3 regions of the Pseudomonas asgharzadehiana genome follow, and region 1 is predicted to be linked to each of the others. Evidence: riboswitches for the same ligand, from Rfam matches in the RefSeq annotation. Region 1 holds a riboswitch; each other region holds the start of a gene.
The links. Region 1 has a riboswitch for cobalamin ahead of KSS96_RS19425 (ABC transporter substrate-binding protein). Riboswitches for the same ligand answer to the same signal wherever they lie in the genome.

Region 1 (6,215 bases):
AGGCGTCGTCCGGTGTTGGTCTCGCGCTCACCTTTGGCAATCACCAGCACAAACAACCGGACCGGGCATTCGAATGAGCGCAACCGCTCAACATCAGCCCTCACTGACCAATTGCCCTCCAGGCACTTGGCTTGGGATATGTCGCCCAGACACTTGATTTCAGCAACCATGCTCGTTGAGCCACTGTCGTCCAGGGCATACAGGTCGGCTTTGCGCCGCTCGCCAATCGGCAAATCGGTCCAGAGGCTGATCTCATTCTTGAACCAGGCATACAAGCTGATTTCGGCCTGAATCCAGTGCTCGCGGCAACTGTTCAGTTGCAACACCTGTTCGAGTTTATCGCCCATTTCACGAAAGGCCCGCTCGAACAAAACAATCCATTGATCAGCATTCATGACTCACTCCCTGTGTATGACGTATCGAGGCTAGTGCTTGACTGGTGCATCCCAGCAATCCGGGTGGCGTGCGCAGACATCGTATTGGCGATCCATCAAGGCCATGCGGTTAATGTGGGCGTCCGTGGCCGCCCGGAACGACTGATTGCTGGTTGTGATATAGGCCGCGGTGCGGTCAGTCAGGCGTGCGTTTAACTGGCTGCGGGTGTGGGCATCCAGTGCCTGGGGCGCGGTGGCCATGGTTTGCAGTGTCACGTCGTTCAAACGACTCAACTCATCGCGGTAGGTGTTTACGTATTCGGCACGGGCCGCGTCATGCTGGTGGTTCAAGTCGTACTGCATGGCTTCCAGGTTCTGCTTGTAGAGCGCCCAATAGCCCTCGGGCAGCACGCCACCGTCTTGTTTACGCAATTTGGCAATGCGCGCGTCGTTATCCGGAGCCGGTTGGAGTACGGGCTTGCGCGCAGAAGTGACGACGGGGTCTTGATCAATGATCTGGTCGATCCAGCCCAGCCTTGAAGGGTTCGAGGGCAAAACCTGTCCTAACGGTTCAAGCGGCACTGGCGCAGCAGGTGGGGGTGACGACACTGACTGGGCGCAACCACCCAGCAGTAACAAGGTGCAAAGCCGGGTCAGGACAAGGACGTTGCGAAAAGACATAAGTTCTCCATGAACAAAGGCGAATCGAAAGGGCGCGGCAAATAATATCATTGAGCCATCACTGCGTATCACCCCATCGCCCAAGCATTCGCAGGGCGGTACAGCGCATCAATCCAGCATCCGGCTAAGCAGCCGGTGCCCATCTGCCGTCACCTCGACCATCGCCGACAACATCACGCCGTCGGCACCGTCCGTGGAGAGCAGGCTCCAAAAGTCCGGTGGCTGATACCTCACACCAACGGTGCCCGCCTTGGCGATCACATACACGTTGAGCACTTGCCCGGGTTGCATCAACGGGCTGTCACCCTCGACCTTGTAACCGAGCACTTGCGGCTTTTGTATGCGCGCCTGCCCCATGGCATAGCCCGCAAACTCACGCACCGCGACGGCATGGCCCGCGTCCAGTTCCTGTTGTATCGCCGCCCCCACATTGGCCAGCCGCTCGCCGCCCTGAACGTGGGCGACTCCGTTGGCCAGCGCACGGCGCGCAGTCATCAGCAATTGGCGTTGCGCCGGGGTGGCATTGGGTGTGGCAAACGTCCAGACCTGAGCAACATGGGCCTGCGCCGATGCCGCGATCAACTCCACTTTTACCAGCGCCGCGTCCGGGAACGGCACATCGGTGGGCGGCGCGGCGCTCACCTGGTTATTCACCGACACCGCCACCGCTGCCGGGTAGCCGCGATAACCGAACATCATCGGCAGCCAGCCGTGCTGTGCGTACTGGTCGAGTAAAAATTCCTGGACCGCAGTGCCGGTGCCGCCCTTGCGGATCAGCGGCGCGACCTTGCGCAACAGGTCACTGGCGATGGGCGCCAGTTTGGCTTCCTCGGCAAGAATGGTTGCGTCATCCAACTGGGCGATGGCGCGGGCCCTGTCGCCGATCGCGTCGGTGTAGCGGGCGAGCGCAGGGTCAGCGGCGTGTGCGCTCATGCAAAACAACAGTGGCACTATTCCCAGACGTATCAACATGGCCTTCCTTGGGTTGGTTATGGACGGACCCGAATTGTACCTCCACCCAGCGCCCAAGATGGACTACCATACCGCGCCGGTTCCCAAACGGGACTAATAGGGAATTCGAAACGCCGCACGCGGCGCCAATCGAAACTGCCCCCGCAACTGTAGATGCCGAGCCTGCTCCTTCATGCCACTGGACACCGTCCGGGAAGGCCGGAGCGAGGCGACGACGCATCAGTCAGGAGACCTGCCGGCCCAGCAACATCACTCACCGGCGGGGTGTCCGGGAAGGACATCCTCGCCTGCCCGAGCGGCAGCGTTCGAGGGCGTATTTCCGAGCCGTAACGCCCCTGCTGCACGTACGGTTCACACGGAGATTGCCCCATGCTGCCACGCGTTACCGCCCTGATCGCCGGGCTGGGCTTGTGTGCCCTGGCCCAAGCGGCGCCCACTCATTACCCGCTGGCGGTCGAAAACTGCGGCAGCACCGTGACCTTCCAGCACGCCCCCGAGCGCAGCGTGACCATCGGCCAGGCCGCCACCGAAATGCTCTACGCCCTGGGCGTGGGTGACAAAGTGGTCGGCACCTCGCTGTGGTTCAACAGCGTGTTGGCGCCGTTCAAGGCGCAGAACGACGGCATCGACCGCCTGGCCAACAACGAGCCGAGCTTTGAAGCGGTGATCGCCAAGCGCCCGCAACTGGTGGCGGCCGAGCTGGAATGGGTGGTCGGCGCGCAAGGGGTGGTGGGCACGCGCGAGCAGTTCCATGAATTGCAAATCCCCACCTACCTGCTGCCCTCCGACTGTGAAGGCAAAGACAACCTGGTCGGCGCCGACGGCACGCGGCTGGAGCCGTTCCGCATCGAGACGATCTACAAAAGCATCCACCAACTGGCGCAGATCTTCGACGTGCAGGATCGCGGCCAACAACTGAACGACGAACTCAAAGCGCGCCTGGCCAAATCCGTCGCCACCGCGCAAGGCAAGGGCTTGAAACACGCCAGCGCACTGGTCTGGTTCTCCAGCGCCGAGATGGCCAGCGACCCTTATGTGGCCGGGCACAAGGGCGTTCCCGAATTCATGTTGGAAACCCTCGGTTTGCACAACGTGGTGCAGTCCGATGAAGAGTGGCCCGCCGTCGGCTGGGAGACCCTCGCCAAAGCCAACCCGACCTTCCTGGTGATCGCCCGCATGGACCGCCGCCGCTACCCCGCCGACGACCATGAAAAGAAACTCGCCTTCCTGCGCAGCGACCCGGTCACGCGCAACATGGACGCGGTAAAAAACAACCGCATCATCATCCTCGATGCCCTGGCGCTGCAGGCAAGCCTGCGCACCTTTGATGGCCTTGAACAACTGGCCGCGGCCATCGACGGCTACAACCTGCCCAAATGATCCGTACCCTACTCGCCCTCGCGCTGCTGCTGGCCGCCGTCCTCGCCGGCGTGGCCATCGGCGAAACCGCCATCGAACCGCAGGTGGTGTTGCAGGTGCTCGCCAATAAACTGTGGAACGCCGGCTACCTGCTGGACCCCATCGACGAAGGCGTGGTGTGGAACTACCGCCTCACGCGCACCCTGGTCGCCGCCGCCTGCGGCGCCGGGCTGGCCACCTGCGGGGTGATTCTGCAATCGTTGTTGCGTAACCCGTTGGCCGACCCGTACTTGTTGGGCATCAGCGCCGGCGCCTCGACCGGCGCGGTGCTGGTGGCGTTGATGGGCGTGGGCGGCGGCTTGGTTTCGCTGTCGGCCGGCGCGTTTGTCGGGGCCATGGCGGCATTCGCCCTGGTGATTTTATTGGCGCGGGCCAGTGGCTCCATGAGCGGCACCGGGCAGATCATCCTCGCGGGCATCGCCGGCTCGCAGCTGTTCAATGCGCTCACCGCATTCCTGATCACCAAGTCCGCCAGCTCGGAACAGGCGCGCGGCATCCTGTTCTGGCTGCTCGGCAACCTCAGCGGCGTGCGCTGGCCGTCGGTGTGGCTGGCGGTGCCGGTCGCCGTGGCGGGCTTGGCCGTGTGCCTGTGGCACCGGCGTGCGCTGGATGCGTTTACCTTCGGCAGCGACTCGGCGGCGTCCCTCGGCATTGCGGTGCGCCGCGTACAGTTTGTGCTGGTGGGCTGCGCCGCGCTGGTCACGGCGGTGATGGTGTCGATTGTCGGCTCCATTGGCTTTGTCGGCCTGGTGATCCCCCACGCCGTGCGCTTGTTGCTCGGCACCGGGCACTCGCGACTGCTGCCGGCCAGTGCGTTGGGCGGCGCCTTGTTCCTGATCGCGGCCGATGTGCTATCGCGCACCTTGATCAAGGGCCAGGTGATCCCGGTGGGCGTGGTCACGGCGCTGGTCGGCGCGCCGGTGTTTGCGCTGATCCTGATCGGCCGGAGGAATGCCCGATGACAGTGCTCAGTTGCACGGGCCTGGGCTTCAAGGTGCGCGAGGCCGAGTTGCTGCGCGAGATTCACCTGGAGGTAAACCTGGGTGAAACCTTGGGCATCGTCGGCCCGAACGGTTCCGGCAAATCCACCCTGCTCAAACTGCTGGCGGGCTTGCGTACGCCCGCCAGCGGCGAGGTGCGACTGGGCGGCCAACGCCTGGGCGACCTCTCGCGCCGCACCATCGCGCAACAGTTGGCGGTGGTGGAGCAGCAGGCCGACACCGACGACGCGATCCGCGTGTTCGACGCCGTGGCGCTGGGCCGCACACCCTGGCTGTCGGCGCTGAGCCCATGGTCACACGACCACGACACAATCGTGCGCCAGGCCCTGCACGACGTGGACGCCACCCATCTGAGCCAACGCGCCTGGCGCAGCCTCTCCGGCGGCGAGCGCCAACGCGTGCACATCGCCCGTGCCCTGGCGCAACGGCCACAGATTCTGTTGCTGGATGAGCCGACCAACCATCTGGATATCCAGCATCAACTGGCGATTTTGAAAGGTGTCCAGGCGCTGCCGGTGACGACATTGATTGCGCTGCACGATCTCAACCAGGCACTGACCTGTGATCGGTTGGCCGTGCTGGATCGCGGGCGATTGGTGGCGCTGGGCAAGCCGATGGATGTACTCACACCGCAACGCCTGCAGGACACGTTCGGCGTGCAGGGGCACTACCTGACGGACCCGTTTGATGGGGCGCAAATACTGCGGTTGCGCTCTAACTGAGCGACCATGCCGTCGGGCAGCAAAGATCAGCGCTGGGAAACCCACAACAAACAGCCCACCATGCGCCCGCCGACCGTCACGTCTGGCCAAACTTCACTAATGGCGGCCTGAAAAATGGGTGGATATGTGTGCTGAGAATCTGGGGATACCTGCCAAAGTGCTATAAGGACTTTCCGCCTGCCTAGCCTTTTAAATCATGCCGATCAGCCGTTGTGGCGAACGGCTTTATTGTTCGCCATTGATACGTTTCGTGATCCACCTTCGGCCATACCCCAACACCCCATCCGCCATCGCCACCGGAAAATGAATGAACCCGTGCGCCGACTCCGGCAGCAGATGGGCCTCGGCCTGCGGCCATCGTTCAGCAATGAGCAACGTGTCGTCCCTGAGCGGGTCCAACTCGCCCACGAACATCAACGCTGGCGGCATACCTTCAAAGTCGCCATACAACGGCGACAACGGCGGTTGCCTGCGCTGTTCATCACTTAATTCCGGCGTGAGCAAGCGCAACGCCTCGACCATCCCCGGCCCGTCCAGCAATAACGTGCTCGGCCCGGCCTGGCGCACGCTCGGTGTGCCAGTCAAATCGTAAACGCCGTAATACAACACCGCACCGCTTACCCGTTTGAGCAACTCTGGCCATTGTTTGAACACCAGCAACGTCGCCGCCGCCAGATGCCCGCCGGCCGATTCGCCGACGAAGACCACCGGCAAATGCGCAAACTCTTCCTCGGCGAGCAACCAATGCGCCGCCGTCAGGCAGTCCTCCAACAGCCCTTCAACCGGCGTATCCACCGCCAGCCGATAATCCACCGACACCACCGCCACGTCGCACGCGTTGACCATGCCGAGGTTGAGGTCATCGTCCATCTGCGCATTGCCGATCACCCAACCGCCGCCGTGAATATCCAGTACCACCCCCTTGGGCGGGCCGCTCGGGCGCAGGATGCGCACGGGCACGCCCGCCACCACTTTGCATTCGACCACGGGCGCCTGCTTGAACGTTTGGCTTGCACGCAACAGCGCCTGGATCAGACGCGGTGTGA
Region 2 (6,215 bases), 310 kb from region 1:
GCGTTCTATTTGCTGCGCGATTGGGATGTGATGATGGCCAAGATCCGCAGCCTGCTGCCGCGCAACCGCGAGGAGCGCATCGTCGCCCTGGCCGGTGAGTGTCATGAAGTGCTCGGGGCGTTCGTGCGCGGGCAGTTGCTGGTGATGCTGGCACTGGGAATCATCTACGCCGCCGGCTTGATGGCGATAGGCTTGGAGCTGGGCCTGTTGATCGGCCTGATCGCTGGCTTGGCCGCCATCGTGCCGTACATGGGGTTTGTGATTGGTATCGGTGCGGCGCTGGTGGCCGGGCTGTTCCAGTTTGGCGGTGACCTTTACCCGATGCTGGGCATTGTTGCGGTATTCATGGTCGGCCAGGCCCTGGAAGGCATGGTGCTCACCCCATTGCTGGTGGGCGATCGAATCGGCCTGCACCCCGTGGCGGTGATCTTTGCGATCCTGGCGGGCGGCGAGCTGTTTGGCTTTACGGGCATCCTCCTGGCGCTGCCGGTGGCGGCGGTGATTATGGTGCTGGTGCGCCATGTACATGATTTGTACAAGGATTCCGAGGTGTACACGGGCGTCGAAGACCCCGAGTTGTAATCGCGGCGTCACAAACCCGGCTTCGGCCGGGTTTGGCGTTTATGGCCCTGTGCCGTCAAACAAACCGCAAAAAACCGGCAAGTTAACGCAAACCTTTGATTTTGCTTGTGGTCTGCTGCATTGTGCGCCCGGCTTCACGGGTATAAACTTTGCAAACTTTACACAGAGGCCACTAACGGTTCGATGGGAGCCGTTCAGTCAGCATGAAACCGATTCAGCTGCCCTTAGGTGTGCGTCTGCGTGATGACGCCACCTTTATCAATTACTACCCAGGCGCCAATGCCGCTGCACTCGGCTATGTCGAGCGGCTCTGCGAAGCCGACGCCGGGTGGACTGAAAGCCTGATCTATCTGTGGGGCAAGCATGGCGTGGGGCGTACCCACCTGTTGCAGGCCGCCTGCCTGCGCTTCGAGCAAATGGGTGAGCCGGCGGTATACCTGCCGTTGGCTGAGCTGATGGATCGCGGCATCGGCATCTTCGACAACCTTGAACAGTACGAACTGGTGTGCCTGGATGACCTGCAGGTGATCGCCGGCAAGGCGGATTGGGAAGAGGCGCTGTTCCATTTATTCAATCGCTTGCGTGACAGCGGCCGGCGCTTGCTGATTGCCGCCGCCACGTCGCCTCGGGAATTGCCGGTCAAGTTGGCCGACCTCAAGTCACGCCTGACCCTGGCGCTGATCTTCCAGATGCGCCCCCTGTCCGACGAAGACAAGCTGCGCGCCCTGCAATTGCGTGCATCCCGTCGTGGCCTGCACCTCACCGACGAAGTGGGGCACTTTATCCTCACCCGCGGTACCCGCAGCATGAGCGCCTTGTTCGATTTGCTTGAGCAGCTCGATCAGGCCTCTTTGCAGGCGCAACGAAAATTGACGATCCCTTTTCTCAAAGAGACGTTGGGTTGGTAACACGTTGATTTGTCACGATTCGGCACTTTTCAGGCGCCAGAAAACCTACGTCTGAGCCCGGCGGGCTACGCATTTACGTCATTAATTGGAATCAGGGCTTAGATGTCACGGTCCAATCGCGAAGTCACATAGCGCACGATTGAATTTGCAAATCGATGTGATAGAGGGCATAGTCTCGGCTTCTTTACACATCAGCCACGGTCGTGCCCATGCTAAATCGCTTCGCACCCCTCGTGCCTCTCGCACTCGTTACCCTGTTGTTTGGTTGCGCCTCCCACCCTCAACAAGTGGCAGAGCAGCAGAAGCCTCAACAACAGTCCCAGGCAAAATTCGTCGCTGCGCAGTCTGCTTCCGTTTATGAAGAAGAGCTGGCAACCGAGAAAGAACTGGCCGATTTCTCCGGCAACAAGCCTTACCAGCTTCCAGTTCTGGCCGACAGTATCCTAGAACGCGGCATGTCCCTGATCGGTACCCGTTACCGTTTCGGAGGTACCTCCGAAGCCGGTTTCGATTGCAGCGGTTTTATCGGCTATCTGTTTCGCGAAGAAGCCGGCATGAACCTGCCACGCTCCACGCGCGAAATGATCAACGTGAAAGCACCGTTGGTCGCACGCAACAACCTCAAGCCCGGTGATCTGCTTTTCTTCAGTACGGCAGGCCGTGGTCGTGTCAGTCACGCCGGTATCTACTTGGGTGACAACCAGTTTATCCACTCCAGCAGCCGTCGCAGTGGCGGTGTGCGAGTCGACAGCCTGGGTGACAGCTACTGGAGCAAAACCTTCATCGAAGCCAAGCGCGCACTCGCCATGGCCCCGACTACGGTTACCGCCAGTAAGTAAACTTAAAGTGATACTTGAAGTTTGACGCGTAAGCGCTAGAATCCCTGGATATTGTTGTAACCCGTTCGCGCGAGCTTTGCTTGCGCGTTCTGGTTTTCAGCGTTCGGCAGCGAAAGCCGCATCCAGACCAGGATTGTTCTGCACATGTCGACCTCGGCCCGCCTGATTCTAATTGTTTGCGCCGCGCTTCTCAGCGCCTGCGCCAGCCGCACACCGCCGCCCGCGCCCATCGCGGTCAAGCCCAAGCCGGTGTTCAATTATTCCACCCAGAACTTTTCGCCTGCTGCCGAAGACGTGCTCTTTCGTGCGCTGGGCCTGGTCGGCACGCCTTATCGCTGGGGCGGTAACACGCCAGACTCCGGTTTTGATTGCAGCGGCCTGATCGGCTTTGTCTACCGCGACGCCGCCGGCATTTCCCTGCCACGCACCACGCGCGAGCTGATCGTGATGCGCGCCCAGGATGTGAGCGAGCAGAACCTGCAAACCGGCGACCTATTGTTCTTCGCCACCGGTGGTGGCTCGCAGGTCAGCCATGCTGGGATCTACGTGGGTGAAGGTCGCTTTGTCCATGCGCCGCAAACCGGTGGCACGGTGAAACTGGACACCCTGTCCAAAGCGTATTGGCAGAATGCTTACCTGAGTGCCAAGCGCGTATTGCCGGGCAATCTGGCGCGTAATCCTTAGAATCAATGCCACGTTGCACGCTTAAAGCTGCAAGACGGCGCAATGCCTGCTTGTAGCTTTAGGCTTGACGCTTGCAGCTAGCCCTCCAACCCACTAACCTTCGCCGCTTGTTCCAGGTGCTCTGTGACCCGTGGGTCGACAGAGTGAAACAGGGAAGCCGGTGAGTGAGCGCGCTTATACACAGCGCCGCCGCAATTCCGGCGCTGCCCCCGCAACGGTAAATGAGTCAAGACCCTGCATTGAGCCACTGTATCGCTCGCGATATGGGAAGGCGCAGCGTCGGCCTGTTCGCTTCAGAACGCCACTCATGAGCCCGGAGACCGGCCAGGATCATCCAACAGCATCACGGTGGGCGATGCTTGGCTGTCTGTTTTTTCTTTTCCCTGCCCGCCGTTTTTGTTCAGCCCCAACGGAGAGCTGCCATGACCGATACCCCCGACCGCGATGAACGCCACCTGGCACGCATGCTGCGCAAAAAAGCCGTGATCGACGAGCGCATCGCCAATTCACCCAATGAATGCGGCTTGCTATTGGTGCTCACCGGTAATGGCAAAGGCAAGAGCAGCTCGGCATTCGGCATGCTCGCCCGCGCCATGGGCCATGGCATGCAGTGCGGCGTGGTGCAGTTCATCAAGGGGCGTAACAGTACCGGCGAAGAATTGTTTTTCCGCCGTTTCCCCGAGCAAGTGCGCTTTCACGTGATGGGCGAAGGCTTCACTTGGGAAACCCAGGACCGGCAGCGCGATATTGCCGCCGCCGAAGCCGCCTGGGCCGTGTCGCGCCAATTACTGCAAGACCCGTCCATTGGCCTGGTGGTGCTGGATGAGCTCAATATTGCCCTCAAGCATGGCTACCTCGACCTCGATCATGTTCTGAGCGACCTGCAAGCCCGCCCACCGATGCAACACGTGGTCGTCACCGGCCGTGGCGCCAAGCCCGAGTTGATCGAAATGGGCGACACCGTCACTGAAATGGGCATGCTCAAGCATGCGTTCCAGGCCGGTATCAAGGCACAGAAGGGCGTCGAACTGTGAACCCGCCCCGTCATTGCCCGGCTGTATTGATCGCCGCTCCGGCGTCCGGCCAGGGCAAAACCACCGTCACCGCCGCGCTCGCCCGTTTGCATCGTAACCTGGGGCGCAACGTGCGCGTGTTCAAATGCGGCCCGGACTTTCTGGACCCGATGATCCATGAGCGCGCCAGCGGTGCGCCGGTTTATCAATTGGACATGTGGATGGTGGGCGAGCAGGAAAGTCGCCGCTTGTTGTGGGAAGCGGCGGGGGAGGCGGACCTGATCCTGATCGAGGGCGTGATGGGCCTGTTCGACGGCACGCCGTCCAGCGCCGACCTGGCGCGGCACTTCGGCGTGCCGGTGTTGGGCGTGATCGACGGCACCGCCATGGCCCAGACCTTTGGCGCGCTGGCATTGGGCCTGGCGCGCTATCAGCCGGACCTGCCGTTTGCCGGGGTACTGGCCAACCGCGTCGGCACGCTGCGCCATGCGCAGTTGCTCGAAGGCAGCCTCACCGAAGGCCTGCGCTGGTACGGCGCGTTGTCACGTGAGACCGGTATCGAGCTGCCCAGTCGTCACCTGGGGCTGGTGCAGGCCAGCGAATTGAATGATCTCGATATGCGCCTGGACGCCGCCGCCCAAGCCCTGGGCGGTAGTTGCGAAGTCGCGCTGCCGCCGCCGGTGGCCTTCGCCGCACCGCAGGTGATCGAGGCGGAGCCATTGCTCAAGGGCGTGCGCATCGCCGTCGCCCGTGACGAAGCCTTCGCGTTCACCTACGGCGCCAGCCTCGACCTGCTGCGAGCGATGGGGGCTCAGTTGAGCTTCTTTTCGCCGATCCATGATCACGCACTGCCCGACGCCGACAGCCTCTATCTGCCCGGTGGTTACCCGGAACTGCACCACCAGGCGCTGTCGGAAAATACCCCGATGCTCGCTGCCATCCGCGCCCACCACGCCGCCGGCAAGCCGTTGCTCGCCGAATGCGGCGGCATGCTCTACCTGCTGGACTCGCTCACCGACGTCGACGGCAACCGTGCCGAACTGCTCGGCCTTTTACCGGGCGATGCGGTGATGCAAAAGAAACTCGCGGCCCTGGCCCTGCAAAGCGTCGAACTGCCGGAAGGCGTGTTGCGTGGGCACACGTATCACCATTCCCTGACCAGCACCGAGTGCCAGCCGATTGCCCGTGGCCTGAGCCCTAACGGTGGGCGCGGTGCCGAGGCGGTTTACCGACAGGGGCGGATGACAGCCTCTTATGTGCACTTTTATTTCCCGTCGAACCCATCAGCGGTCGCCGCCTTGTTTGCACCCAATGTGGGAGGGGGCTTGCCCTCGATAGGGCCATGACCGACAACGCATTTGCCCCGGCCGACCGCGACGCCGTCTACCGCGCCATCGCCGAGCGCCGCGACATGCGCCACTTCAGCGGCGGTACGGTGGCTCCCGAATTGCTTCATCGCCTGCTCCAGGCCGCGCATCAGGCACCCAGTGTGGGTTTGATGCAGCCGTGGCGTTTTATCCGCATCAGCGACCGCCACCTGCGTGGGCAAATCCAGCAAGTGGTCGAAGAAGAGCGCGTGCGCACCGCCCAAGCCCTGGGCGAACGTTCCGATGAATTCATGAAGCTCAAGGTCGAAGGCATTCACGACTGCGCTGAAGTACTGGTGGCGGCGTTGATGGATGATCGCGAGCGGCACATTTTCGGCCGCCGTACCTTGCCGGAAATGGACATGGCTTCGCTGTCCTGTGCGATCCAGAATCTATGGCTGGCTGCCCGTGTCGAAGGGCTGGGCATGGGCTGGGTATCGTTGTTCGACCCCCAGGCCCTGGCCGATCTGCTGGGCCTGCCGCCCGGCGCCAAACCCCTGGCCGTGCTGTGCCTGGGGCCGGTGGCCGAATTCTATCCGGCACCGATGTTGCAGCTCGAAGGCTGGGCCGAACCGCGGCCGCTGAAAGACATGTTGTATGAGAATACGTGGGGAGCGAGTCAATGAGTGTGGCCTTGCTGTGTGTCGCCGGGGTGGCGTTGGATGCGCTGCTGGGTGAACCCAGGCGTCGGCATCCGCTGGTGGCGTTCGGCAATTTTGCCGGGCGCATCGAGCAACGCTTCAATAGCGGTGGCCGTGGCTGGCGCAGCCATGGCGTGACGGCATGGTTTATCGCCGTGGTGCCGTTGACGCTGCTGGCCAC
Region 3 (6,215 bases), 650 kb from region 1:
CAGATGGAACAGGCCAAGGACGCCAAGCAGTTCGAAGCCATCGTTGATCGTTGGGGCGTGCGCCGCAGCCATCCGCTGTTCTGGCAGTATTTCCATGATTTGTCGCAGTACATCCGCGAGACAACGCCTGTGGAAGAGGGGGTGTTGGACATGAATCGTTATGAAAACCTCTGACAGGCAGGTCGACGCTTTTCCGACAAAAATACTCGGACTTTGTACCTGCGTAATATTTTGGCGTAAACTGCCGGCAAGCCTGTGAGGAGTTTCCATGACTGCCATAACCATTACCGACGCCGCCCACGATTACCTGGCCGACCTGCTGTCCAAGCAGAACACCCCAGGAATCGGTATCCGCGTCTTCATCACCCAGCCCGGCACCCAGTACGCCGAGACCTGCATTGCCTACTGCAAGCCTGGTGAAGAGAAGCCTGAAGACACCGCCCTGGGGCTGAAAAGCTTCACCGCGTACATCGACAGCTTCAGCGAAGCCTTCCTTGATGACGCCGTGGTCGACTACGCCACCGACCGTATGGGCGGCCAGTTGACCATCAAGGCGCCCAACGCCAAGGTGCCGAATGTCAACGCCGACAGCCCGGTCAACGAGCGCATCAACTACTACCTGCAGACCGAGATCAACCCGGGGCTTGCCAGCCACGGCGGCCAGGTCAGCTTGATCGACGTCGTCGAAGACGGCATCGCTGTCCTCAAGTTCGGCGGCGGCTGCCAAGGCTGCGGCCAGGCCGACGTGACCTTGCGTGAAGGCATCGAGCGCACCTTGCTCGAGCGTATTCCGGAGCTCAAGGGTGTACGTGACGTGACCGACCATACGCAGAAAGAAAACGCCTACTACTGAGTAAGGCGTTCACTGCGAAAATAAAAAACGGCGCCCCGTGAGCGCCGTTTTTTATACTTTTAATTCAGTGGGTTACGTTGTTTATCTCAGACGGAAGATTAGGTGTGGGGCTTGCTTCCGATAGCGGTGCCTCAGTCGCCTCGACCGCTGGCTGATACACGCATCTGGTAAAAAAGCTAAGGTCGATAAAGATGCGCATGCCCAGCCCGATACAGCGATGACTCGCTGAAACTGTCATTGGCCAGCACCCGACCCACCACAATCAGCGCCGTGCGCCGAAAGCCCTTGGCGGCGACTTTGCCGGCGATATCAGCGAGCGTGCCGACCGCCCAATCCTGGTCCGGCCACGTCGCGCGGTGCACCACGGCAATCGGGCAATCCGCGCCGTAATGCGGCAACAGCTCGGTGACGATCTTTTCCAGATGATTGACCCCCAGGTGAATCGCCATGGTCGTGCCGTGGCGGGCCAGGCTGTCGAAGTCTTCGCCGACCGGCATGCTGGTTTTATCGGCGTAGCGCGTCAGGATCACGCTTTGGGCGATGTCCGGCAGGGTCAGTTCGGCCTCCAGCAACGCAGCGCAGGCCGCCACTGCGGTGACGCCGGGGATGATCTGGAAGGGAATGTCCCATTCGCGCAACTGGCGGATTTGCTCGCCAATCGCGCCGTACAGGCTCGGGTCGCCGGAATGCACACGTGCCACGTCCTGGCCTTTGGCATGGGCGGCCTTGATCAGGTCGATGATTTGCTCCAGGTGCAATTCGGCGCTGTTGACCACCTGTTCCGCCTGATGGCCGTCCAATACCGCTGCGGGCACCAGGGAGCCGGCGTAAATGATCACCGGGCAACTGCGGATCAACCGTTGGCCCTTGATGGTAATCAATTCCGGGTCGCCGGGGCCGGCGCCGATGAAGTAGACGGTCATGGAGAGTTCCTGTCGAAAAACGGGCGAGCATGAAGGATGCTCATGATCGGAAAGCGCGATTATCGGGATTTTAGCCGGCGCAGGCCAACGCAAAGGTGGCCTGGGCGGTTTTCCGGCGGGTGATCAACAAGCGGGCAGGGCCGCCGCAGAGCTGTTCGGCCAGGGCCAGGGCGGCGCTTTCGGCGATGCCGTAACAGCCGGTATGGGCGAAGGCAACTGCGGATTTATGGCTCAGCCGCGCTTCATAAACGGCCAGTTGCCCGGCGCTGAAGCACCGCAAGGGCAGGTCGAGCCATCGGGCCAGGGCGAGTAGCCCCGGCTCGTTTTGTTTACGGTCGATGCTGGCCAGTGCCGTGACACGGTGACGCTCGATGCCGCCCTCGGCGAGGGCCGCATCAAACAGGCTCAACAGGGTGGCTGCATCACAACCGCGCTGGCAGCCCAGGCCGACCACGTAGGTCATGCCGAGTAGCGATCATCGCGGTTGCGACGGAACAGCCAGGCGCTGATCAGGCCTAGGGCCAGCCAGAACGCCATATTGGTCAGCTGCGAGGCGATCTTGAACTGCGCCTCCAGGGCTTGCGGCGCGAGCATTGAATGCACTAGCGGCTGCGGCGCGCCGAGTATGTGCGGCACCGCGAGGATGGCTGCGCCCAGCACTTTGAGCAGCCCATTGCGGCCGAAAACGATCAGCGCAATACCGGCGGCAGTAGAGGCGGCGGTGCCGATCCACCATGCCTGGCGTAGCGCCAAGTCAGCGGCGGCAGTGCCCGGCAACTCCGGTGGCAGGCCGAGGGTTGGCGCCAGCACAAAGGTCGCGTAACCCGCCAGGCCCCACAGCAGGCCCTGGGCGGTGCGAGTCGGCGTGCGCAAGGTGTAAAGGCCAGCCAGCATCAGCGCAAAACCGACGGCTACCACCAGGTTGGCGCCCGTGGTCGAGAGCACGCGCTGCCAGCCGTCTTCCGGCTCCCAGGCTTCGGCGTCATGGGTGTGCGCGGCAGCGCCGGCGGCGTGCTCATGCACAACCTCTGTGGCGGCCGGGGCTTTTTCAAAGGTTTCCGCCTGCAGAATCAGCGGGGCAACCCAGAAGCTTTGCAGCAGGGTCAGCAGCAGGGCGGCCAACAGGCCGCTGAACCCTGCGGTTTGCGCAATACGCTTGATCATGTCGGCAGGTCTCAATGGCACGGGAACGCGGCGCTGTGGCGGGTATCGTGGGCAGCGTTGTGCACCGCCTCAATGTGCGAGAAACCGGCGAAATACACCAGGCACGCACCGAGGATCGACGCGCCGATAGCGGCGCTCAGGCGTTGGCTCAGGGTGGAGGTGCTGCTGGCGGTGTGCGAGGTGCTGCTGATGATCGACATGGCGCGTCCCTTTCAGGTGTCAGGGTGAAACGAGCGCATGAAAACCCCGCGAGCCAGGCCCACAGGGTTCTGAACAGCGCCCGCCCACCGCGGGTTTGTTATCTGAAGTTTTCGGGCCGGTCTCCGGGCTTGCGAGGGACACTGGGTCTATAAAGCATCGCCTTCCCATGCCGTACAGGCACAGTGGATCTGACGCTTCGCTCGCTTACCGTTGCGGGGGCAGCACCGGACTTGCCATACGGATATGACGTACCGGTTTCCCGTTTCACCCTGTGAAGGGCACCCGAAACAAGGCTTGTAGGAAAGCATGCAGAGCGGCGGTAGTCAAATTGACCGAGCCCCTGTAGCCTTGCACCCTTCGAGGTTCTTCGGCCCAGGCCGAAGCTAAGAAGGGAACGCGGTTCAAGCCGCGGCTGCCCCCGCAACTGTGAAGGGTTTACCGACTGCCATGCCACTGCCGATCAGGCGGGAAGGCGCAGCCGGCGCCGGTCGTACGGCCCGCAAGCCCCAAGCCAGGAGACCTGCCTCGCAACCGATTTTCCAATTCAACCGGGCGGGGTGATCCGGTGACGAAATCCGCTGCTGCGCGCTGTCGCAGGGCCAATCGTCCCGTATGCCCGCCCCAAAAGGGCATCCGATGAAAACACTGGCCAAACTTCCCGTCACCATCGTTACCGGCTTCCTCGGCTCGGGCAAAACCACCTTGCTGCGCCATATGCTCGACAACGCCCAGGGCCGTCGTATCGCGGTGATCGTCAACGAATTCGGCGAGCTGGGTATCGACGGTGAAATCCTCAAGCAGTGCTCCATCGGTTGCACCGAAGAAGAAGCCAACGGCCGTGTCTACGAATTGGCCAACGGCTGCCTGTGCTGCACGGTGCAGGAAGAGTTCTTCCCGGTGATGCGCGAACTGGTGGCCCGTCGTGGCGACCTCGACCATATCCTCATCGAAACCTCGGGCCTGGCCCTGCCAAAACCGCTGGTGCAAGCGTTCCAGTGGCCGGAAATCCGCAGCGCCTGCACGGTTGACGCGGTGATCACCGTGGTCGACAGCCCGGCCGTGGCCGCCGGCACCTTTGCCGCGTTCCCGGACCAGGTCGACGCCCAGCGCAAACTCGACCCGAACCTGGACCACGAGTCGCCGCTGCACGAGCTGTTCGCCGACCAACTGGCCAGCGCCGACCTGGTCATCCTCAACAAGTGCGACCTGATCAGCCCTGAAGACCTGGCCCGCGTGCGCCTGGAAGTCGCCGAAGAGCTGCCGCCGGCCGTCAAGGTCATTGAAGCGAGCAGCGGTCGCCTGCCGCTCGACGTGCTGATCGGCCTGGGTGCCGGCTCCGAGGAGCACATCGATGGTCGCCACAGCCATCACGATCACCACCATGAAGGCGAAGACGATCACGACCACGATGCGTTTGATTCGATCTCCATCGACCTGCCGCAAGCCGACGAAGCGCTGCTGCTCGACGCCCTGACCCAACTGGTGGTGCAACACGGCATCCTGCGCATCAAAGGGTTCGCCGCGATCCCCAACAAGCCGATGCGCCTGCTGATCCAGGGCGTGGGCACGCGTTTTGACAAGCATTTCGACCGCGCCTGGGGCGCAGACGAAGCGCGCATTACGCGCCTGGTGCTGATCGGCCAGGAGCTGGATGCCGCCGCCCTTGAAGCGCAATTGCGCGCCGCGCTCAGCGCTTAACCCATGCACCTGCTCAGGACTCAGCCCGGTGGTTTCGTCGCGGACGACAATATTGCCGACCTTGGTCAAACCCCCGCCGAACTGGTGATCCTGTGTAGCGGCGATTCGAGCCTGGCGCTGCTGGCCGAAGCGGCGCAGCAACTGCCCGAGGATTACCCCAGCCTGCGCCTGGCCAACCCGATGCAGGTGCAGAACCACGCCTCGGTCGACCTCTACGTTGACGAAGTGCTGCGCCACGCCAAGGTCATCCTGATTTCGTTGCATGGCGGCATCGCTTATTGGCGTTACGGCATCGAACGTCTGGTGGCGTTGGCCGAGCGCGGCGTCACGCTGATCCTGGTGCCGGGCGATGATCGTCCCGACCCCGAACTCAGTGGTCTCAGCACGGTCAACGCCGAGCAACGCGAGCGCCTGTGGCAATTTCTGCGTCAGGGCGGCTTGGGCAATGCGCTGGATTTCTATCGCTGCCTGGCCAGCGGTTATCTGGGCCGTGATTACCCGTGGGCCGAGCCGCAACCCCTGGCGCGCACCGCGATCTATCACCCGCGTAAAGCCAACGCCCGGCTCAATGACTGGCAGGCCGATTGGCATGCCGAACGGCCCGTGGTCGCGGTGTTGTTCTACCGTTCGCATTTGCAGGCGGCGAATACCGGTTTTATCGACGTGTTCTGCCAACGCTTGCAGGTGGCGGGCCTGAACCCGTTGCCGATGGCGGTGGCCAGCCTGAAAGAGCCCGGTTGCCTGACGGTGGTCGAGGACCTGCTGGACGAGGTCGGCGCGGCGCTGATTCTCAATACCACCGGCTTTGCTCAATCAAGCCCCGAAGCTCCGCACCTGCGCCCGTTTCGCCGCAATATCCCGGTGATCCAGGCCATTTGCGCCCAAGACAACAGGCCCGGCTGGCAGGCCAGCGAACAGGGCCTGGGCCCGCGCGATTTGGCCATGCACATCGCTTTGCCGGAGCTGGATGGGCGCATCATCAGCCGCCCCATCAGCTTCAAAGACCTGGCCTGGCGCAGCGAGCGCAGCCAGTCTGACGTGGTGTGCTACCGCGCAGCGCCCGAGCGCATGGATTTTGTCGCCGAACTGGCACGGCGCTGGGTCGAGTTGGCGCGGGTACCGAATGCAGACAAGCGCATCGCGCTGATCCTTGCCAATTACCCGACCCGCGACGGGCGCATCGGCAACGGTGTGGGCCTGGACACCCCGGCGGCGGCGCTGAATATCCTGCGGGCGCTGCAAGCCGAAGGGTATTCGCTGCCGGATGCATTGCCGGACAGCGGCACGGCATTGATCCATGAGCTGCTCGGTGGCGTCACCAATGATCTGGACAGCCTTGACCTGCGCCCTTGCCATCAAAGCCTGGGCCTGGATGA

Region 2: it holds a riboswitch for cobalamin, as region 1 does, so the genes downstream of both, cobO (cob(I)yrinic acid a,c-diamide adenosyltransferase) here and KSS96_RS19425 (ABC transporter substrate-binding protein) in region 1, are expected to answer to the same signal.
Region 3: it holds a riboswitch for cobalamin, as region 1 does, so the genes downstream of both, cobW (cobalamin biosynthesis protein CobW) here and KSS96_RS19425 (ABC transporter substrate-binding protein) in region 1, are expected to answer to the same signal.

Annotation. Positions count from the first base shown of each region.
Region 1 is NZ_CP077079.1:4,293,034-4,299,248, forward strand. It holds gene KSS96_RS19410 (hypothetical protein) at 1-395, opposite strand, end outside; gene KSS96_RS19415 (hypothetical protein) at 426-929, opposite strand; gene KSS96_RS19420 (M24 family metallopeptidase) at 1,164-2,027, opposite strand; cobalamin riboswitch at 2,088-2,281, shown strand; gene KSS96_RS19425 (ABC transporter substrate-binding protein) at 2,397-3,407, shown strand; gene KSS96_RS19430 (FecCD family ABC transporter permease) at 3,404-4,408, shown strand; gene KSS96_RS19435 (ABC transporter ATP-binding protein) at 4,405-5,169, shown strand; gene KSS96_RS19440 (alpha/beta hydrolase) at 5,395-6,215, opposite strand, start outside.
Region 2 is NZ_CP077079.1:4,598,793-4,605,007, reverse strand. It holds gene KSS96_RS20785 (AI-2E family transporter) at 1-582, shown strand, start outside; gene hda (DnaA regulatory inactivator Hda) at 786-1,490, shown strand; gene KSS96_RS20775 (C40 family peptidase) at 1,700-2,329, shown strand; gene KSS96_RS20770 (C40 family peptidase) at 2,474-3,013, shown strand; cobalamin riboswitch at 3,111-3,356, shown strand; gene cobO (cob(I)yrinic acid a,c-diamide adenosyltransferase) at 3,436-4,047, shown strand; gene KSS96_RS20760 (cobyrinic acid a,c-diamide synthase CobB) at 4,044-5,372, shown strand; gene bluB (5,6-dimethylbenzimidazole synthase) at 5,369-6,019, shown strand; gene cbiB (adenosylcobinamide-phosphate synthase CbiB) at 6,016-6,215, shown strand, end outside.
Region 3 is NZ_CP077079.1:3,638,716-3,644,930, reverse strand. It holds gene KSS96_RS16350 (fatty acid cis/trans isomerase) at 1-174, shown strand, start outside; gene nfuA (Fe-S biogenesis protein NfuA) at 269-853, shown strand; gene cobM (precorrin-4 C(11)-methyltransferase) at 1,030-1,776, opposite strand; gene KSS96_RS16335 (cobalamin biosynthesis protein) at 1,847-2,239, opposite strand; gene KSS96_RS16330 (CbtA family protein) at 2,236-2,940, opposite strand; gene KSS96_RS16325 (CbtB domain-containing protein) at 2,952-3,140, opposite strand; cobalamin riboswitch at 3,238-3,442, opposite strand; cobalamin riboswitch at 3,485-3,683, shown strand; gene cobW (cobalamin biosynthesis protein CobW) at 3,778-4,839, shown strand; gene cobN (cobaltochelatase subunit CobN) at 4,843-6,215, shown strand, end outside.